3 regions of the Faecalibacterium sp. IP-3-29 genome follow, and region 3 is predicted to be linked to each of the others. Evidence: riboswitches for the same ligand, from Rfam matches in the RefSeq annotation. Region 3 holds a riboswitch; each other region holds the start of a gene.
What was found. Region 3 has a riboswitch for cyclic di-GMP ahead of MTP40_RS13890 (leucine-rich repeat protein). Riboswitches for the same ligand answer to the same signal wherever they lie in the genome.
Positions count from the first base shown of each region.

Region 1: it holds a riboswitch for cyclic di-GMP, as region 3 does, so the genes downstream of both, MTP40_RS12140 (hypothetical protein) here and MTP40_RS13890 (leucine-rich repeat protein) in region 3, are expected to answer to the same signal.
Region 2: it holds a riboswitch for cyclic di-GMP, as region 3 does, so the genes downstream of both, MTP40_RS12820 (InlB B-repeat-containing protein) here and MTP40_RS13890 (leucine-rich repeat protein) in region 3, are expected to answer to the same signal.

Region 1 is NZ_CP094471.1:2,536,081-2,543,482, forward strand. It holds gene lysS (lysine--tRNA ligase) at 1-745, opposite strand, end outside; gene greA (transcription elongation factor GreA) at 765-1,250, opposite strand; gene MTP40_RS12140 (hypothetical protein) at 1,614-3,617, opposite strand; cyclic di-GMP riboswitch class I at 3,779-3,854, opposite strand; gene MTP40_RS12145 (MATE family efflux transporter) at 4,120-5,421, shown strand; gene MTP40_RS12150 (helix-turn-helix domain-containing protein) at 5,469-6,314, opposite strand; gene MTP40_RS12155 (ABC transporter ATP-binding protein) at 6,442-7,402, shown strand, end outside.
Region 2 is NZ_CP094471.1:2,685,199-2,692,600, reverse strand. It holds gene MTP40_RS12830 (glycosyltransferase family 2 protein) at 1-66, opposite strand, end outside; gene MTP40_RS12825 (RecQ family ATP-dependent DNA helicase) at 355-1,935, shown strand; cyclic di-GMP riboswitch class I at 2,233-2,307, shown strand; gene MTP40_RS12820 (InlB B-repeat-containing protein) at 2,422-4,620, shown strand; gene nrdG (anaerobic ribonucleoside-triphosphate reductase activating protein) at 4,932-5,483, opposite strand; gene nrdD (anaerobic ribonucleoside-triphosphate reductase) at 5,553-7,402, opposite strand, start outside.
Region 3 is NZ_CP094471.1:2,888,504-2,895,905, forward strand. It holds gene MTP40_RS13875 (alanyl-tRNA editing protein) at 1-831, shown strand, start outside; gene trmB (tRNA (guanosine(46)-N7)-methyltransferase TrmB) at 1,001-1,753, shown strand; gene MTP40_RS13885 (putative ABC transporter permease) at 1,755-2,804, shown strand; cyclic di-GMP riboswitch class I at 3,046-3,122, shown strand; gene MTP40_RS13890 (leucine-rich repeat protein) at 3,376-6,105, shown strand; gene MTP40_RS13895 (nucleotidyltransferase family protein) at 6,534-7,402, opposite strand, start outside.

The DNA of each region.
Region 1 (7,402 bases), 350 kb from region 3:
CGCCCACGATCAGGCGCTTAAGGTACAGCTCAGTCTCAATGCGCAGCACCATGTCCATGTTCAGGCTGTTGTGGTGGGTGTAGAAGGGGCGGGCGGAGGCACCGATCTCAAAGGGGGTCAGGATGGGGGTATCCACCTCCAGGAAGCCCTTCTCGTCCAGATAGGCGCGGATCTCCTTCAGGATCTGGCTGCGCTTGACGAAGGTATCCTTCACCTCGGGGTTGGCGATCAGGTCCACATAGCGCTGACGGTAACGCATCTCGGTATCGGTCAGGCCGTGGAACTTCTCGGGCAGGGGGCGCAGGCTCTTGGCCAGCAGGGTCAGCTCGGTGGCACGAACGCTCAGCTCGCCGGTCTTGGTGCGGAACACCTCGCCCTTGACACCGATGATATCACCCACGTCCAGCTTCTTGAAGGCGGCATAGGCCTCCTCGCCCAGCTCGTCGCGGCGGACATACAGCTGGATATCGCCCTTGTCATCGCGCAGGTGGGCAAAGCTTGCCTTGCCCATCACGCGCTTGGACATCATACGGCCAGCCAGCGCGACCTGCTTGCCACTGTCGGTCTCGTTGGGCAGATCCTTGAACTCTTCCTTCAGGTCGGCAGAGTATGCGTCCTGGGGGAACTTGGTCAGGGTGAAGGGGTCGTTTCCGGCAGCCTGCAGGTCGGCCAGCTTCTGGCGGCGCACCTGCACCTGCTCGCTCTCAGACAGGCCCTGAGCGGGGTTTCTCTTTTGCTCTTCCATGGTTTCCTCCCATTCAGGCTCAGTTTGCGGCGTGGGTGATGGCCAGCACTTCGTACTCGACGGTCTGGCCGGAGGGCAGCAGGACCTCAGCCTTCTCGCCCACGGCCTTGCCCAGCAGAGCGTGGCCCACAGGGCTCTCGTCGCTGATCTTGCCGTTGATGGGGTCAGCCTCGGTGCGGCCAACGATATCGTACTCCTCGGCCTCATCATCGCCGATCATCTTGATGGAAACGTGGGTGCCAACAGAAACGCTGTCCACGCTCAACTCGCTCTCGTCGATGATCACAGCGTTCTTGACCATCTGCTCCAGCTCGGTGATGCGGTTTTCCACCAGACCCTGGGTGTTCTTGGCTTCATCGTACTCGCTGTTCTCAGAAAGGTCGCCGTGGCTGCGGGCTTCCTTGATCTCCTCGGCCAGCTCCTTGCGGCGGACCGTCTTGAGGTATTCCAGTTCGTCCTGCATCGCCTTCAGGCCGGAAGCGGACATCTTGATTTCTTGTGCCATTTTGGATCTTCTCCTTGTCTATTGGATTGACGCAGCCGCAAAGCCGCGCACGAATGCTATTATGACTGTTCTATTATAATAGCAAGCCGGGAGCTTGTCAATAAAAACCACGGCGCTAGAGCGGAAAAAGCGGCGGTTTCGGCTCCCGCCCCTATGCAGAAGCGCCCCACCGGTTCCCCGGCAGGGCGCTTCCACAGGTTATTTGGGAATAGAGAATGGTTCGGTTGTGGGGGCAACCCCCCAGTCGCTTTCAGCGACAGCCCCCGCTAATAGGGGGGCCCTTGGCATGGCGGATAGTTTCACCTTTTTGCCAAGGCCGCCCCTATTAGGGGCGGTGGCATCCCGAAGGGATGACGGTGGGGTTTACTTTTCCTGTGCCTTATTCCACACGCGGATCACTTCAACACGGCTCACGGAATCGGTATCCACATAGGTCTCGCCGTTGTCCTTTGCGGCCTTGAGCAGATCGTTTTCCACAGCCCAGGCAATGGCCTTCTGGGTATCGGTGGCATCAGCGGGCAGAACTGCGGCGGGTGCGGGCTTACCGGCATGGTTCCACACCAGCAGGGCCAGCTCGGCACGGTTTGTGGGGATGGCAGTACCGGCGGGCAGAGCGGTTTTCAGGTACAGCTCCGTACCCAGCTGGTAGCCCGTCCAGCCAAGAACAGCTGCACCTACACCGGCGGTGGCCACGACAGCCACAGTTCCCAGCACGTCGGGTTCTTCCACATCGGCCATGCGGTACATTGCACGGATGGTCACACCCGTATTGGGCATGATGAACTGTGTCTTTTCAGCACTGGCATCAAAACCACCGGTCAGCTCAGTATTACCGGTGATTTCCCAGCGGTCAAAGACCATACCGTCAGGAATCAGAGTGGCATCTGCTTCCAGAATCACAGTATCACCAGCACGGGCGGCAGTGATCTCCTTATCCTTTGCGCCGTCGGCAGTTACGCTGTAAGCCTTACCGTCGGTCAGGTTCAGAGGGTAATAGCCTTCCTCGCTCTGTGCGGTCAAGATGATAGTGCCTTTGTCCTCACCGTTCAGCTTCAAAGTCAGCGGGTTGGTATGCTTCTGCTCTTCGGTCAGGGTGAAATCGGTATCACCGGCAACAGACCAGCACTTGAAGCCATCTGGGGCGGTAATGGTGACTTCCTGCTCGCCGACAACACCGGCGGTGGTCATACCGTTCACGGTGCCGCCATTCACAGTTACCCAACGGACAGCAGGGTTCTGCTCACCAAAGTTTGTGTAACGGCTGAATACACCGCTTTCAATTGTACCATTGTTGGTAAAGTAACTTGTGGCAGTGACATCCTTAACAGTGCCATTGTTGGTTACACTATTTCTGATGATGCCGTTCTGGAGTATGCCGTTATTTGTGATACGCCATTTTACTGCATTGTTTTCAAGATCAGCAGTGTACCAATCTTCAATTGTCATGGCTTTGTTCAGTTCTTTGGTCTCCACACCGCTGTTATAAGTCCAGCCATCATACGGGCTGCCGAAATACGAACCGAGGCTATCAACCGGTAGACCGTTTTCGATTTTTAAGGGAGTTGCGATTTTGCTGACGGTAATTTCGACATCTCTGTCGGTCGGCATGGTAAAAGTCAGGGTAGCATAGTCTCCATCACGACCAGCAACAGCACCGGGCAAAGTGGTTTCATCTACTTTCTCACCATTGATGAACCAACCACTAACTTTCTTTCGAGTATCTTTGAAAGCGATTGTTACTTTTGGATCACCAACGGTATATACATGATCCTGTAAGTCTTCATTAATTATGCAACCTTGAGCAGTCAATTCGTGTGCGTCTGTCAAATTTGACTTTAATTTGAATACTGCACGATTAATTGTACCCGAATTGGTTTTTATCATTTCATAGTAAGTTCCGCCATTGATAACGCCACCGGCACTATTAATGATTTGATGTACATAGCAATCGTTTATCGTACCGGAGTTATTAACATATCTATACTTTCCGCCATTGATAGTTCCCTGATTATATAAAACAATTTCATTCCGGATTTTTGACCCCTTATATGAATAACCAGAAGCGATAGTCATTGTACCAGAACCAGGCTTGTTTCTATATGGTGTCCACCACCAACCTTCACCAGTGCATTTATCAAGTGGACCAGTAGCGTTTGTTGTAATATTTGTTCTAGTGACAGTTACACCATTAACTACAATTGAGCCAGGTGTCTCGTCTGGTACTTTTGGATACCCTTCCTCGGTAATTTCAAGACCTCCGACTTCAGATGGCACGATATCATTTCCAGCTGCAAACGCCGCAGTGGGCAGAATGGTCAGAGCCATACCAATCGCTAAGACAGCGCTGACAAGTCGTTTCAACTTCATATCGTTTTCCTCCTTTTATGAATTACTCCCAAAATATAACCATGCCCGCACAAAGCAAAAAGAGCGCCGCACCGGCCAAATGGCTGGTACAACGCTCTGCGTTTTGTACTTTGGGAATCTACCGCCCCTTGAGGTGATGCCCATGTGCGGTATGGTTGAGAAAGTGCGGCTGGCTGCCATATTACAGGCCCTTTAGCTTTGCGTCGCAGCCTTTCGACTGGTTTGCCGATTCTTCTGTTTCAATGTGGCATTTTACACAAAAATCATAAGACTTTTTTTTTTTTTTGTCAATAACCCAAAACCATCTTTGGCAAGTTGCACAAAAAGGGAAGTATCTGTATGGCATTTTCGGATAGCAGCATCTCCCCGGGGAGAAGTGTTCCGTTTGGGAAAAGGCGGCGTGTTTTCTCGCTTTTTCGTTGAAATATGCCAGGTTTTATGATATAGTAGTAGTCGTTTTTACGTTTCACTCCCCTATTCTCCCTGCGGAAAGGAAGCATCCATGAACCTGACAAAGCAGTTCTTCAAGTATGTGTCGCAGAATATTTTCGGTCTGATCGGCACATCGTGCTATATTCTGGCCGACACCTATTTCATCGCCCAGGCGGCGGGCACCGACGGCGTGACCCTGCTGAACCTCTGCCTGCCCATGTACAACCTGATCTTTGCCTTCGGCTCGATGATCGGCCTGGGTGCGGCCACCCGGTACGCCATTCTGCAGGCGCAGGGCGAGGCGCGGGCGCAGCGGTTTTTTTCCAACGCCATCCTCTGCGCCTGCCTGATCGCCATCCCGTTCATGCTGGCAGGCGCGTTCTGCCCGGGCACGCTTCTGCAGCTCATGGGCGGCGATGGGGACATTGTGGCGCTGGGCCTGAACTACACCCGCATCTTCCTGCTGTTCACGCCCTTCTTCATGTGCAACTACATCTTCTCGGCCTTCGTCCGCAACGACGGCGACCCGTCCCTTGCCATGGTGGCCACCCTGAGCGGCAGCCTGTTCAATGTGGTGTTCGATTACATCTTCATCTTCCCCATGGGGCTGGGCCTGCCCGGCGCGGCGCTGGCAACGGCCATCTCGCCGGTGCTCAGCATCGCCATCTGCAGCCGCCACTTTTTTCAAAAGAGCAACACGCTCACCTTTGTCCGGCAGGACCCCTCGGCCCGGCTGCTGGTGCAGAGCTGCCAGCTTGGTATCTCCGGTTTTGTCGGGGAGCTTTCCTCTGCCGTGACCACCACCGTGTTCAACTTCCTGCTGCTCCGGCTGGCGGGCAACGTGGGCGTGGCCGCTTACGGCGTAGTGGCAAACTTTGCGCTGGTGGCAACAGCCATCTTCAACGGCGTGGCCCAGGGTGCCCAGCCGCTGATCAGCCAGTGCTACGGCAAAAACGAGATGACCGGAGCAAAAAAGCTGCTTCTGCTGGGCTGCGGCACTGCGCTGGCGCTGGCGGCGGTGTTGTACAGTGCCGTGTTTGGCTTTACCGATACCTTTGTTGCCCTCTTCAACAGCGAGAGCTCTGCACTGATGGCCGAATATGCCCACAGCGGTATGCGCATCTACTTCCTGGGCTACTTCTTTGCAGGCTGTAATATTGTTGCGGCGGGCTATCTGGGTGCGGTCAACCGCCCCACCGAGGCCACCATCACCTCGGTCAGCCGGGGCGTGGCCGCCATCGTCACCTGCTCGCTGATTCTGAGCGCCCTGTTCGGCATGAACGGCGTGTGGTCGGCCTTCCCCGCCGCCGAGGCCATCACGCTGGCCCTGACGGTGTTCCTGCTCAAGCGCCCGCAGTCTGTGTGCGGCTGAACGCCTCCACGGAAAAGAGCCGGGTGCTGCCCCGGCTCCTGAACATTTTAAATATACAGTGCCTGCTCCCGCTGGCTTTCCGCCGGGCTGAGGGGCCGTGCTGTCTGACCGGCCAAGGCCCGCCACTGTGCGGGGGATTGGCCGGTCTCTTTTTTGAACACCCGGCACAGGTAGTTGGCCCCTGAGAAGCCGCACAGGCTGGCAATGACATCCAGCGTGTATTCCCGGTGCAGGAGCAGCCGCATGGCAGCTTCCACCCGCACGGTGGTCAGGTATCGCCCCGGGGGCACCCCCACGGCGGCGGTAAAGGTGCGGACAAGGTGGCTCTTGGAGACTCCCAGCCGCTCACTGAGCTCTTCCACGCCGTACAGGCCAGCGTAGTTCTGGCGGATATCCTCAATGGCGGCCTCCACCAGCGGCGGCAGGGGCGGGGCGGCGCTGTCGGCCCCCGCAAGCTCACAGAGCAGGGCAAAGGCCAGCTGGCTGGCAACCCGGCTGCGGGGTGTATCGGCCTCGGCGGCAAGGCGGCCCAGCAGCTCTGCGGCGGCGGGGCAGGTCTCGCCCCGGGCCAGGAACGGCAGCTCCGTCAGCCCGGCAAGGAACTGCACCGCCGCCTGCCCGGTCAGCTGGATGCAGAGCAGGTGGCTCTCCCCTTCCGGGGTCAGGGTCAACGGGGCGCGGCTCAGCACCAGATGGCCCGCCGCCGCGCTCTGGGGCGGCAGGATCAGTGCGCTGCCCGCCGGGGAGGGCGAGGCATCGGTCAGGCTGGCAGTGCATCTGCCGCTGGAGATCAGGCAGACCCACAGCCCCTCGCCGGTCAGGGTCAGGGGGTCTTTGGGCTGGATATCCCGCACCACGCCAAGGGCTGCGGTGCTTGTCCAATCATAAAGCAATATCTGACACCTCAAATCAATAAAATGCTATTTTATATCACAAAGTTATCTGTTATTATAATATCAACGAGAGCGTGCACCGTCAAGGTGCCGTAACATAGAAAAATTTTAATGGAGGCAATGACCTATGGCTTCGATTAGCTGCCAGCACATCTACAAGATCTATCCGGGCGCTACCGCTCCTTCTGTTACCGACTTCAACCTGGAGATCCAGGATAAGGAGTTCATCATCTTCGTCGGCCCCTCTGGCTGCGGCAAGTCCACCACCCTGCGCATGATCGCCGGTCTGGAGGAGATCTCCAAGGGCGAAATGTACATCGGCGGCCGCCTGATCAACGACGTTCCCCCCAAGGATCGTGATATCGCCATGGTGTTCCAGAGCTACGCTCTGTACCCCCACATGACCGTTTACAAGAACATCGCTTTCGGTCTGGAGCTGCGCAAGACCCCGAAGGACGAGATCGACCGCCGCGTTCACGAGGCTGCCAAGATCCTGGAGATCGAGCACCTGCTGGACCGCAAGCCCAAGGCTCTGTCCGGCGGCCAGCGTCAGCGTGTTGCTCTGGGCCGTGCAATGGTTCGTAACCCGGCAGTCTTCCTGCTGGACGAGCCCCTGTCCAACCTGGATGCTAAGCTGCGTACCAGCATGCGCACCGAGATCATCAAGCTGCACAAGAAGCTGGCTACCACCTTCATCTACGTTACCCATGACCAGACCGAGGCTATGACCATGGGCGACCGCATCGTTGTTATGAAGGACGGCATCATCCAGCAGGTCGATACCCCGCAGAACCTGTACGACATGCCCTGCAACATGTTCGTTGCCGGCTTCATCGGCAGCCCCCAGATGAACTTCCTGGACGGCACCGTGACCAAGAACGGCGATCAGTACGCCATTGACCTGGGCGGCGACACCATCCCCCTGCCCAAGGAAAAGACCGCTGACGGCAAGCTGGATTCCTACGTTGGCAAGAAGGTCAAGATGGGCATCCGTCCTGAGGATATCGACGACGAGCCCGAGTTTATGGCAAAGCACCCCGACTGCCACCTGGAGGCTCAGGTCGATGTGTCCGAAATGATGGGCGCTG
Region 2 (7,402 bases), 200 kb from region 3:
GCAGTGGCGCATATATGCCGCCGAGTTGTAGCACGGGACGGCGAAAGTGATCAATTTCTGAGCCATACAAAATACTCCTTTGCTCTTTTCCGGCAGATGCGCAAGGCAGGGGCCGGGATGGAGATATGTACCCATATTATAGCATTTTTGTGCAGGAAATGCTATCGAACGTGGGAAATGTCAGAGATGTTTTACAATTATCCGGGAAGTTGTGGTATACTGATTGGGTTATAAACCTCTCAGGCCGCTTTGTGTCCAGCTCCCCTGGTAGGGGAGCCAAGACTTGCCTCTCCTACTAGGAGAGGTGGCATTGCGAAGCAATGACGGAGCGGTTTTGTATGGATAGGAGGAACCATGGAAAGTCCGCATAGTATTCTGAAAAAAGTCTTTGGCTACGACAGCTTCCGCCCGGGTCAGGAGGAGATCGTCTCCCGCCTGCTGGCCGGGCAGGATGTGCTGGCCGTGATGCCCACAGGTGCGGGCAAGTCCATCTGCTATCAGGTGCCGGCCCTGCTGCTGCCGGGCGTCACCATCGTGGTCTCGCCGCTGGTGAGCCTGATGAAGGATCAGGTGGGGGCGCTGGTACAGGCAGGTGTGGCGGCAGCTTTCCTGAACAACAGCCTGACGGACAACCAGAAGGCCCTGATGCTCCGCCGCGCCCGGGAGGGGTGGTATAAGATCATCTATGTGGCTCCGGAGCGGCTGGAGATGCCGGGTTTCCAGCGGTTTGCGCAGGAGCGGGAGATCAGCATGGTCACGGTGGACGAGGCCCACTGCATCAGTCAGTGGGGGCAGGACTTCCGCCCCAGCTACCTGCGCATCAAGGCGTTTGTGGACAGCCTGCCCAAGCGCCCGGTGGTGGGAGCCTTTACGGCCACCGCCACGGCCCATGTGCGGGAGGACATCCGCACCCATCTGGAACTCCACACCCCCTACGAGGTGACCACCAGCTTCGACCGGCCCAACCTCTATTTTGCCACCCGCAGGGCTCTGCCCAGCGAGAAGCCCAAAGTTCTGCTCGACCTTGTGCTCAGGGAGCGGGACAATGCGGGCATCATCTATTGCAGCACCACCCGGCAGGTGGACGAGACCACCCGCCTGCTGCAGAGCCGGGGAATCCGTGCGGCAGCCTACCACGCCAAACTGGATGCGGATACCCGGCGGCAGAATCAGGACGATTTCCTCTATGACCGGGTGCAGATCATGGTGGCGACCAATGCCTTCGGCATGGGCATCGATAAGCCAAACGTCCGGTTCGTCATCCATTATAATATGCCCAAGGATCTGGAGAGCTATTATCAGGAGGCGGGCCGCGCGGGCCGTGACGGGGAGCCAGCCCGCTGCACCCTGCTCTATTCCGGCACCGATGTGCGCACCATCCGGTTCTTCATCGACAAGGAGATGGAGGCTGACAACGGCCTGCCTGCGGATGTCAAGGCCGAAGCGGCACGCAAGGCAGAGGAACGGCTCAAGTACATGACCTTCTACTCCACCACACCGCGCTGCCTGCGGGGGTATCTGCTGAGCTACTTCGGCGAGGCCGCGCCCCAGAAGTGCGAGAACTGTTCCAACTGTCTGCTGGCAGCACAGGCTGCCGAACAGGTGGAGGAGCAGGCGGCACAAGCCCGCCAGCGCGCCGCGGCCAGTGCAAAGCGGTTGGCCTCGGCCTCCCGCCGCCGTGCCGACGAAGATGCCCTCAGCGAAGCAGACGAGAAGCTGCTGGCTGCCCTCTATGCCCTGCGTAAGCGGCTGGCCGCAAAGCAGAAGCTCCCTGCCTATATGGTGTTCAATGATTCCACCCTCCGCCAGATGGCGCTGAAAAAGCCCCTGAGCGTGGAGGAACTGCTCAATATCCCGGGTGTGGGCGAGAAAAAGGCCGCCCGCTATGGGCAGGAGTTCCTGAGTGTCATTGAGGATATGGTAAGTTCAAGGTAACATAAAACAGAAAGGAAAAACCGGAAATGCCGCTCTGGGCTGAAAAGCTCGGGCGGCATTTCTGGTTTCGTCACTCTTTGACGGCCTCACCCTCTCAGTCTCGCTATCGCTCGACAGCTCTCCCGAAGGGAGAGGTGGCATTGCGCAGCAATGACGGAGAGGGCCACCCCCCATCCCAGTCAAACTACACTAAAAAATAGACTATATTTGTAACATATTCCGAACATGACAAAAACACTTGATTTATATGTAGGGGGGGGGGGGTATAATAGGATGTGCAAGAGCACCCCCGCAAAACAGAAGAATTGGCAAACCAGCCGGAAGGCTGCGACGCAAAGCTAAAGGGCCCAGACCGGGCAACCAGCTGCACTTCCCAAGAAGTACATCCACAGCGCCACACCAGCCTTTCGGGGCAGGTGCGGCGCTTTTTTACGTTTGCGGTGGGTGCAATACACATTTGGGGTAGACTCTAAAGGAGGAATCACAATGAAACTCAAACGACTTGTCAGCGCCATTCTGGCCGTTGGCATGGCTTTGACAATGCTGCCCACGGCGGCGTTTGCGGCAGATAAACCTACGTATGTGAATCATCTTAGTTTTATTGGTGACCAGCCGGATACCAAAGGGAAAAATGCGGTTAATGGTATGATCATTGTTGATCATGCCTATAATTGGTCATGGTCAGGTAGTGATGCGTCATCATATAAATTAAATTTCACTGCTACTTTTGATCCTAATGAAGTCAATGCTGAAGTGCCAAATACTATCCCATGTGAGGTTCGCAACCAAGCTGGAATAATCAAAGATGGCATCTTTCAGAAATGTGTTTATAACTTTTCAACGATTGAGAATGGACAATTCGAATCGATCGATGCACGTTCATCTGGAATAGTGAAAGGTGGATATATCAAGAATTACACTTCTACTGTATCTGATAACACAGAGTTCGAGAATGGAATTGTCTACGGAAGCTTTGAAATGACAAAGGGAACGCTTACCGGTGGTCTGATTTGCCAGCTTCCGGATAATTTTACATCGACGACATATCAGTATCTGAAAGCACCCGGATGCTCGATTATTCCGGTGATTCCTAACCTTCCGGAGGATGTTGTCTTTAATGAAAGTGTTTATATGGTAGGTAAGAATCAGCCCCATACTTTCAAAGTTATCGCTACTTCCAAGACATTCCGTAATTGGAATTATGACGAAAGCCTTTCTCCTTATATTATTAAAATTGATGATAAGACGCTTCAGGTTACAGTGCCTGATACAGGAAATATCTATATTGAGGCCGCTGTTGATAAGGTTCCGCTTTCGGAGAATACGATTGGTCTTGTTGATGGCAAAATAGTTCCCGTGGATAAAGACGGCGAACTTTACTCTGGTAGCGAACATGATGGGTGGATTTATGATTCTAATACAAACACTTTAACCATTAAAGAGAAGTGTGATGATGGTACTGATAGTATCGTTGATTTAGGAAATACAGAGGTCGATTGGAATATCAAAAATTTCGGCATCATCAATGGGGGTATTTTTATCTCTGAAAATCCGTCTGAGGGCACTCTTAGAAACGAAGAAACCGGCAAGATTGAGGGTGGGAAATTTAATACTTCTGTAAGAAACTTCGGAACTATCGATGACGGTATATTTAATTTCAGCGTAAGCAATTATGGCACAGTAAATAATGGTACATTTACCGATCGCTATTCAAATGCCTCTGTATCCAAAACAAATCCAGATAATACTGTTACTAAAAATTACGGATTTACTAATGGCGGTATTTTTTCACGATATGCAAGCTTCGACAATCAGCCCGACATTAAACTCAGCTGGGTCACTCTGAACAACTGCACCGCCAACGGCATCTCCGGCTTGGTGGGCGTTGTGGGCAACCAGACCCTGAACGTGGAAGCAGATGCAACCTCCTGGACCGGCTGGGAAGTCACTGCCGACCCGAGCTATGAAGAAGCAATCACCAAGCAGGTGGGCAATACCACTGCATTTGACCTGACCTTGAACGGCGACGACGAGTGGAGCGTTACCCTGACCGCACAGGTCAAGGAAGGCTACTACCGGATGAGCCTGACCGATGGCACCGCCACCAATGCCGACGGCACAGAGATCACCTCTGCCAAGGCAGGCGATACCGTCAAGCTGACCGCTGCCGATGCCCCGGAGGGCATGGTGTTCGACCGCTGGGAGATTTCCCCTGCGGATGTGGCTCTGACGCTGGAAGAGGGCGGTTTTGATTCCCATGCCGCCACTGCAAGCTTCAAGATGCCTGCACAGACTTTGAGCATCCGTGCGATGTACCGGATGGCCGACCAGCCCGAGGAACCCAACGTTCTGGGCACCGTTGCCATGGTGGCAACCGCCGGTGTGGGCGCTGCTGTGGTTGGTTATACCGGCTACATGATCGGCACCGAGCTGTATCTGAACACTGTCCTGCCCGATGGTGTGGCCATCCCGCAGAACACCGCCGAACTGGCAAAGCTGGTCTGGACTGAAGCCGGAAAGCCTGCCCCTGCCGCTGTGATGGCTCCCGATGCCACCGATGAACAGAAGGCTCTGACTTGGGCCATCGAGAACCAGCTCATCTCCGCCGATAAGGCCGCAGACGCTTCTGTGAGCCGCTGGGAAGTTATCCAGACTTGGAATAAGGCGCAGGAGATGAAGGGGTAAGATATCCTTCGTACAACCTCTCAGTCGCCTGCGGCGACAGCGTACGGGTTGCGGCTCCCAGCGTCCGCATCGTGCAAGGTTTTGCACTTGCGTCCTGCTGGCCGCTGCCCCAACAACTCCTCCCTGCTTCCGCCACTGGCGGCGGTCGTCGTCGTTGCCTTACTAGGGGAGGTGGCATTGCGCAAGCAATGACGGAGAGGGTGAGGATGCTAACCAATCAAGCCATTCACTGATTATATTCCCAAAACCGGAAATGCCGCCCTGAGCCGTAAAAAGCTCAGGGCGGCATTTCTGGTTATTTGCGGTTTTCTTTACATGGTGTGTGTCGCAAAGACTTTTTCGTCCTCCCACCAGACGGGGGCCTTTGCGGCAAGGCTTTTGGGCACATCCAGAAGCCGCTGGTTGGAGCTGCCCCGGAAGCGCAGGGAGATATCGTGCAGGGCTTCCACAAAGCGGCCATCCACCAGAACATCCAGCAGACTCAGCAGCTCATCGGTGACCTCACAGCGGGCCGGGCAGGGAACACTGCCGGTCAGCTGCTCCCAGGTGTAACCGGAATAGCACCAGACGCTCTTATCCGGGTACAGCGCCCTGAAGCTGCGGACAAAGGGCAGCAGCTCCCGCTGATTCTCCGGCTCAAAAGGCTCACCACCCAGCAGGGAGATGCCTGCAATATAGTCGGGCTGGCAGGATGCAAAGATCTCGTTGCGCACAGCCTTGTCGAAAGGCTGACCGTACCCGAAATCCCATGCCACCTCGTTGAAGCAGCCCGGGCAGTGGTGCCTGCAGCCCGAAACAAAGATGCTGGTGCGCACCCCCGGCCCGTTGGCAATGTCGTAATACTTAATTGTTGCGTAATTCATAGATAAAACTCCATATAAAAAGCTCCCCCTCTCGGGGGAGCTGTCAATGCGAAGCGTTGACTGAGAGGGTTACAGATGCAGCACCCGATCCTTGATCTCCTGTGTCCGGCCCTGGTTCCAGAACTGGGTGCCGATATAACCGCAGGTGCGGCGGGCAACGTTCAGCTTGTTCTGGTCACGGTTGCCGCACTTGGGGCACTCCCACACCAACTTGCCGTCATCCTCAACGATCTTGATCTCTCCATCGTAGCCGCAGCACTGGCAGTAATCGGACTTGGTGTTCAACTCGGCATACATGATGTTGTCGTAGATGAACTGCAGCACGCTTATCACGGCCTCCAGATTGTCCTGCATGTTGGGCACTTCCACATAGCTGATGGCACCGCCCGGGGACAGCTTCTGGAACTCGCTCTCAAACTTGAGCTTGGTGAAGGCATCAATGGGCTCCGAAACATGGACGTGGTAGCTGTTGGTGATATAGTTCTTATCGGTGATGCCGGGCACGATGCCGAACCGCTTCTGCAGGCACTTGGCAAACTTGTAGGTGGTGGATTCCAGCGGGGTGCCGTAGAGAGAGTAATCCATATTCTCGGCCTTCTTCCACTCGGTGCACTTGTCGTTCATGTGCTGCATCACGCTCAGGGCAAAAGGCTTGGCACCGGCATCGGTGTGGCTCTTGCCGGTCATATACTTCACGCACTCATACAGACCAGCGTAGCCCAGGCTGATGGTGGAATAGCCGCCAAAGAGCAGCTTGTCGATCTTCTCGCCCTTCTTCAGGCGGGCCAGTGCGCCGTACTGCCACAGAATGGGGGCGGCATCGCTGGGGGTGCCCATCAGGCGCTGATGGCGGGCCTGCAGTGCCTTGTGGCAGAGAGCCAGACGTTCGTCAAAGATCTTCCAGAACTTCTCGAAGTTGCCGCCGGAAGAAAGGGCTACATCCACCAGATTGATGGTGACAACACCTTGATTGAAGCGGCCGTAGTATTTGGGCTTGCCGGTCTCGGGGTCCACATAGGGAGTCAGGAAGCTGCGGCAGCCCATGCAGGTGTAGCAGTGGCCTTCGCCATTTTTGTCCACCTTGAGCTCGAGCATCTTCTTCTCAGAGATGTAGTCGGGCACCATCCGCTTGGCAGTGCACTTGGCAGCCAATTCGGTCAGGTAATAATAAGGAGTGCCGGGGCGGATGTTGTCCTCTTCCAGCACATAGATCAGCTTGGGGAAGGCGGGGGTGATCCAGACACCGGCCTCGTTCTTCACGCCCTGATAGCGCTGACGGATGGTCTCCTCGATGATGATGGCAAGGTCGGCCTTTTCCTGTGCGTTGCGGGCTTCTCCCAGATACATGAACACGGTGATGAAGGGGGCCTGACCGTTGGTGGTCATCAGGGTCACGACCTGATACTGGATGGTCTGGACACCGCGGTTGATCTCGTTGCGCAGGCGGCGCTCCACGATCTCCTTCTTGCGCTCCGGGGTAACGTCCAGCCCTTCCATCTCCGCTTCGACTTCAGCGGCGATCTTCTTGCGGGAGACATCCACAAAGGGAGCCAGATGGGTCAGGCTGATGCTCTGGCCGCCGTACTGGTTGGATGCCACCTGCGCAATGATCTGGGTGGCAATGTTGCAGGCGGTGGAAAAGCTGTGGGGCTTTTCAATATAGGTGCCGGAGATCACGGTGCCGTTCTGCAGCATATCCTCCAGGTTGACCAGATCGCAGTTGTGCATGTGCTGCGCAAAGTAGTCGGAATCGTGGAAGTGGATCAGGCCCTCATTGTGTGCCTTGACGATCTCCGGGTCCAGCAGCAGGCGGGCGGTCAGGTCTTTGGAGATCTCACCAGCCATATAGTCACGCTGGACGCTGTTCACGGTGGGATTCTTGTTGGCGTTCTCCTGCTTGACTTCCTCGTTCTGGCACT
Region 3 (7,402 bases):
CACAGCATGTTCGGGGCCGAGAATGTGGGCTTCCACATCGGCTCCGATGCCGTGCGGATGGACACGAACATCCCCATCTCCGCCGAGGGGCTGAAAGCGGCCGAGACTGCCGCCAACCGCATCATCTGGGAGAATGTGCCGGTGAACATCACCTACCCCACCCGGGAGGAGCTGGCCGCCCTGACCTACCGCTCCAAAAAGGAGATCGAGGGGCAGGTGCGGATCGTGACCATCCCCGGGGCGGATGTCTGTGCCTGCTGCGGCACCCACACCGCCTTTACCGGTGCGGTGGGCCAGATCAAGATCCTGGCCGCTGAAAACTATAAGGGCGGTGTGCGCCTGAGCATCGTCTGCGGCGGGCGCGCGCTGGAAGCCGCGCAGGCCATGCGGGCGCGGCAGGCAGAGATCGGTGCCCTGCTCAGCGCCAAGGCCAGCGAGACGGCCAACGCCGTGCACCGGGTGTATGACGAGTACACCGCCCTGAAATTCACCCACTTCGGACTGTGCAGCCAGCTCTTTGACGCGCTGGCCGCGCAGGCAACGCCCGGTGCGGATGCCATCCGCATCGTGCCGGGGCTGGACCCGGACGGCCTGCACCGGCTGGCTAGCCGCCTGAGCGAAGCCACCACCGGCCTGTGCGCGGCCCTGACCCCCAACGAAAAGGGCACCGGCTACTGTATCGCCCAGGCGGGCGGTGATGTCCGTGCCCTGACCAAAGCCCTGAACGCCGCCCTCAATGGCCGCGGCGGCGGCAAACCCGGCATCTGTCAGGGAAGCTGCGCCGCAGAGCCGGAGGAAGTGAAAGAATTTTTGCAGAAGCAAGACCGGTAAGCATCCTCGCCCTCTCCGTCTTTGCTTCGCAAAGCCACCTCTCCCAAAGGGAGAGGCTTTGGCAGTGTGGAAAACCATCCGTTTCTGCCAAAGGCTCCCCCTTTGGGGGAGCTGGCGCGTCAGCGCCTGAGAGGGCGAGCCACGTTAATTTTAAGGAGAACAACAAACTATGAGAATGCGTTTCAAACCCTACGCCCACGATGAGCTGATGGCCGCCGATTTCCACGTCCACGAGCCCCTGATCTGGGGCGGCAAGTGGCACGCACAGTATGCCCGCCCGGAGCAGCCCTTTGTGCTGGAGCTGGGCTGCGGCAAGGGCGGCTTCCTCTCCCAGCTGGCCTGCGCCCACCCGGAGAACAACTATCTGGGCATTGACATCACCGATAAGGTGCTGATCCTTGCCAAGCGCAAGATCGAGGCCGCTTACACCGAGGCAGGCCGCCCCATCGACAACGTGAAGATCATGAGCACCGACATCGAGCGCATCAAGGGCGTGCTCACCGCCGAGGATACCGTCAGCCGCATCTACATCAACTTCTGTAACCCGTGGAGCAAGAACGCTTCCTCCAACAAGCACCGGCTCACCTATCCCCGCCAGCTCATCCAGTACCGCGAATTCCTGAAGGACGGCGGCGAGATCTACTTCAAGACCGATGACGACGACCTGTTCCGCGACAGCCTGGAGTATTTCCCCGCTTCCGGCTACGAGATCACCTGGAAGACCTTTGACCTGCACGAGAACGAGCCGGAGTGGAACATCCGCACCGAGCACGAGGGGATGTTCACCGAAATGGGCATCAGGATCAAGGCCCTGATCGCCAAAAAGCTGCCCGGCGATGAGACCGTGACCTGGATCGAGCCCAAGGTCCTGAAAAAGAGGAAGGCTGCGGAGGAAGCTGCTGCCGCCGCAAAGGAGGCGTAAGATGTCCTTTTTTGTCAACACCATGGTCTGCGGCTTTTCGCTGTATCAGATCCTGGCGTTTTTCCTGATCTACTCCTGCCTGGGCTGGTGTCTGGAGGTCATCTATGCTGCCGTTTCCACCGGCCAGCTGGTGAACCGCGGCTTTCTGAACGGCCCGGTCTGCCCCATCTACGGCTTTGGCATGATCATTGTGCTGTTCACCCTTTCGCCGCTGGTAGACAACCTGTTGCTGCTCTATATCGGCGGCGTGATCCTGCCCAGCGTGCTGGAGCTGGCGGGCGGCTGGGCGCTCTACAAGCTCTACCACACCCGGTGGTGGGATTACAGCGACTTCCCCTTCAACATCGGCGGATATATCTGCCTGGAGTTCTCCCTTTTGTGGGGCGTGGGCACCGTTGTGGTGATGAAGGCCGTTCACCCCGTGATCGCCGGCCTTGTGGAGATGGTCCCCCAGATGGTGGGCTTTGTTCTCATGTGCATCCTGTACGCCTGCTACGCCGCCGATGTGGTGGTGACCGCCTTTGCGGCCTCTGACCTGGCCCGTGAGCTGGATGCCCTGGAAAAGGTGGCCGACAGTATGCACGCCGTGTCCGATGCCATGACCGAGCTGCTGGGTACCACCGCCATGGATGTGGACCAGAAGATGGACGAGAGCCGCCTGCAGCTCAAGCTGGCGGCTGCCGAGGCCCGGGACAATGCCGCCAGGCTGAGCCCCCGGGATGCCGCTGCCGCCCTGCGCGCCAAGGCCGACGAGGCCATGGAGGCCGCACGCAAGTCCTCGCAGGAGGCCCGGCTCAATGCCTCTGAGGCCGCCGCTGCCGTCAAGCTGGCCGCCAAGGGCACCGCAGAGCGCACGGCAGAGCTGCTCCGTCTGGAACAGCTGGCCGAGGAGCTGCAGGCCCGCAGCGAGGAGATGCGCGCCCGCACCCGGAGCTCCAAGTACTTTGGCAAGGGCCGTATGCTCCGCGCTTACCCCAAGCTGCGCCACGGCGAAAAGCACCGCTCTCTGGACGAGCTGCGGGAGCGCCTGAAGTACGAGCGCAGGCACTGACCCTGACCGCTGCAGCAACCCCAAATGCCCCTGACCGGCTTCTTTCGGTCAGGGGCATTTTTCTTGCACTGCATTCTCCATAAAGTCAGGCAGATCTTGTGCTGCCGCAGGATTTTGTTTTCGTTATGTTTTCCACATTGTACGCTCCTTTTTGTATACTCTTCCAAATCTATTTTCGTCATATTGACAAAAAAAAAAATAGAGTATCTTATCCTGTGCAATATGCTATTCCCGCTAAAAACTGAAGAATCGGCAAGCCAGTCGAAAGGCTGCGACGCAAAGCTACAAGGGCCTGTAATATGGCAGCCAGCCGCACGTTATTCTATCCGGGTAAGGTAACATGAAACCTTGCACCTCCTTGTGAAGATGCGTCGGCTTCCCTTCAGGAGAGCGAGCGCGCAGCGGGCCTGCAAGGGTTCAGAGTGTCGTACCAGCCGTTTGGCCGGTGCGGCGCTCTTTTGTTTTGGTTGAAATAGAGAAAGTTTTTGGGAATATCATGGAAAAGGAGTAAAAAATTATGAGACCTAAGCGTTTGATCAGCTTATTGGTTGCGGTCTGCATGATGATCACCATGCTGCCCCTGTCGGCAGTCACGGCATTTGCGGCAGACACGTCATCGTCAACTGTATATGAAGCCACCGTTGACGGTTACAAGTATGCCTATACGGTAAATGCAGACGGTAATGCAACCATCACAGATTTTCTTGGCCCTGTTGCTTCAACAAGCACTGGCTCCTACGACATCACCATACCCGAAAAGTTGGACGACCACCCTGTAACCGGTTTGGGAGAATCTTCATTCTCTGGCACCTATTCACCTGATCATCCGAAAAATAACACTCTGCTCTCATTCTGTAACCAGATTCAATCCGTCACAATTCCAGAAAGCGTCACTTCCATCGGTAAGTCTGCCTTTGAAGATTGCTCCAACTTGGACTCTCTTACCATCAAAGGTGTTGCCACTTCGATAGGAGCCTATGCCTTTGGAAGCTGTACTTCTCTTACATCACTTTCGTTAGTTGGCAGCTTTCAAACGATCGGCGATTACGCCTTTGTAAGCTGTGGCATGACATCTCTTACCATTGATGCCACTATCACATCGATTGAAAAATACGCCTTTTCAAGCAGATCTCTTACATCGCTTTCATTAACGGGCAACGTTCAGAAAATCGGCGATTACGCCTTTTATTCTTGCTCTTCTCTGAAGACCGTCACTCTTCCCAAAAGTCTGACTTCCATCGGAGCGTATGCTTTTGATTCCTGCACCAGCCTGGATTCGATTGAAATTCCCGGAACGGTCACTGAGATCGGTGATTTCGCATTCCACCTCAGTGGGCTTACCTCCGTCAAAATTGACGAAGGTGTGCAGTCAACCGGAGTTCATATGTTTTATGATTGCGATAACCTGGCCACTGTGAACCTCCCTGAAAGCCTGACAACCATTGCCAAGGGTTCCTTTGCGTTTTGCTCCGACTTGAATCATGTTAAGATCCCCGCCCGTGTCACTTGCATTGGGGATGGTGCGTTTTCCCATTGCACCTCACTTTCAGAGATCACCCTGCAAGATGAAGTGAAAACCATCGGTGCGGATGCTTTTTTATCCTGCCAAGAGCTCACCTCGATCACTCTGCCGGACAGTGTGACAGACATTGGCAAGGAGGCTTTTGGGCATTGCTCAAAACTCGAGTCCATCACCATCCCGAAAAATGTAACAACCATTAAATCTGATACCTTTGACTTTTGCTTCAATCTGAAATCCATTACGCTCCCTGCCGGATTGACCTCCTTCCAGGATGATCTGAGCACTTGTACGGCTGGGTATTTCTACGCTACCGATTACAAAAAGGACGAAAATGGCGACCCCATTTATGGCGAAGATGGACAGCCTATCTATATTTACACTCCCAATGGTGCCATCTACTATAACAGCAATAAAACCGATGCAGATAAACTGCTTGCAAACTCTACCAACACCGATCTGAAAAACCGCAATTTTCTTTACCTCTGCAATGTGACCTTTGATGCCAATGGCGGCAACCTGACCGACTCCGCTGAGGTGCCGGTTTATAAGACCGAAAAAATCACTGATACCAAGGCAAACGAACTGACTGCCATCCATGATCCCACCCGTGCGGGTTACAAGTTCACCGGCTGGTACACCACCCCAGATGGCAAGCCCGAAGATGGCAAGTTTGATGTGGACGAAACCGCAATTACAAAGGACATCACCCTCTATGCCGGTTGGGAGTTCGACCCCGATGCTCCGAGCTGCCACCCGCTGACCGTGACCGGCGGCACTGTTACTGTGAAATACGACGGCAGCGATGTGACCAGCAAGTTGAACAGCAGCACTGACGCAACCACCGGCCAAAAGACCTACTCTGTACCGGAAGGCGCAGAAGTGACCGTGACGCTGGACAAGAACACAGCGCCCGAGGGCAAGGTGTTTGACGGTTGGTCTACCTCCCTGCCCACAGGTCAGGACTACAAGGCAGAAAACATCACCTTTACCATGCGCAGTGGTGTGAATGTGTCTGCAACGTACCGTGATGCCGCCGCTGACCACACCCCCGGTACCGCAGCCTGCCACCCGCTGACCGTGACCGGCGGCATTGTTACCGTGAAAAACGGTGACAAGGATGTGACCGATACCCTGACTGTTACTACTGACGAGACCACCGGCAAAAAGACCTACTCTGTACCGGAAGGCGCAACAGTGACCGTGACGCTGGACAAGACCCTGATCCCTGAGGGCATGGTGTTTGACATCTGGTCTACCGGCAAGTTCTCCCTGCCGCTGGGTCAGGACTACAAGGCTGAGAGCATCACCTTTACCATGAACACCATGAGCAGTGATGCGGATATTGCCGCACAGTACCGTGATGCCACCATTGAAGATGATGGGCCCAATGTGCTGGGCACTGCCGCGATCATTGGTACTGCCGCTGTGGGCGGTGCAGTGCTGGGCTATCAGGCCTATTCTCTGGGCACTGAATTTGCAGGCAAGCTGATGGCTCTGCCCTACTTCCCCAGCAACCGCAGCGCCCTTGCCATGATGCTGTGGGAGGATGCAGGCAAGCCCATGCCCGAATCTGAACTGCTCTACCCCGATGTAGGGCAGGAAGAGCAGGATATGGACCTGCAGCATGCCGCCCGCTGGGCCATGGAAAACGAGCTTATCCCTGACCTGAACGATGAGGGCACGGCTCCGGAAGAGATGAAGTTCTTCCCGGCCAATCCCGTAAGCAAGCTCGATGTGCTGAATGCATGGCAGAAGGCACAGGAGCTCAAGAACAACTAACGCCATCCCCGAATATTCCCAAATATACGTAGAAGCGCCTCATCCTTTACCGGATGGGGCGCTTCTGCGTTGTAATGTGTCGAATTTTCTGTTATACTGTACCTGTCGGCCTTCCGACCCATTTGATGTGGGAAGGAGGTGGTAACCATGGAAATGGTAGTCTCATTTATACTGTCCGTCGCAGCGGGTGTGGTCAGCTACTACATCTGCAAGTGGCTTGAGGAACAGTTCAAGGCCGGTAAGCACTAACCCTTAGCAAGCAGGAAGCCCCCTTGGTATTCGCAGTACCGAGGGGGCTTCTTGTTGCTTTGGTGGAACCATGGAATGGTTCCGTAGTCTCATCTACAACTTTAGTATATGCACTCCTGCGCAAAAAGTCAAGAGGGCCGCCACAGATTTTGTTTCGCATCTGCGCCTGTTTCAGCTTATCACGCCCACAGATCCTCGGGGTACAGGCCCTCCTGGGTTTTCTGGGCGATGGCGGCCACCACGGTGGGCTTATCCTCACGGTAGGTCACGCCGTACCACTTATCGGTGCTCTTGAGCACGGTGACTGCCGCCTTGCCCTCATCGATGAGCTCGCTGGCCACGGTGGGCAGGAAATACTCGCATTTGAGGGGGTTCTTGGGCAGATTCTCACGCAGCCAGCCTGCAAAGCGGCGGTCGGCCTCGTCCAGGAAGCTCTTGCCGAAGCCCCACAGGTTCATGCTGACAGGTGCTTCCACCGGCAGGTCATCCGTGCCCTCACCGACAAGAGCGGTGCAGCGGATGCCGCCCTCATAGGTCTCGATGCCGGTGCGCTCGGTCACGCTGTGCAGGGTGCCGTCCGGGTTCACCACGCAGACACCGCGGGAGACGGTGCCGTTCTCGGAGACAGTATTTTTGAGCAGGTAGCTCACCATGCAGTAATCGTAAACTGCGCCGTCCTGATGGGTGGACAGATACTCATAGATGACCTTGAAGGCCTCGGGGCCGTAGTAGTCGTCCGCGTTGATGACAGCGAAGGGCCCATCAATGAGGTCTTTTGCGGCCAGCACGGCGTGGCAGGTGCCCCAGGGCTTGACACGGCCCTCGGGGATGGTGAAGCCTGCGGGCAGCTCATCCAGCTGCTGGAAAGCGTATTTCACGTTCATGCCCTGAGAGACGCGGTCACCGATGGCGGCTTTGAAGGCATCCTCGATCTCGTGCTTGATGACAAAGATCACAGTCTCAAAGCCTGCGCGGTGGGCATCGTACAGGGAGTACTCCACAATGGGCTGACCCTTGGGGCCCACCGGGTCGATCTGCTTCATGCCGC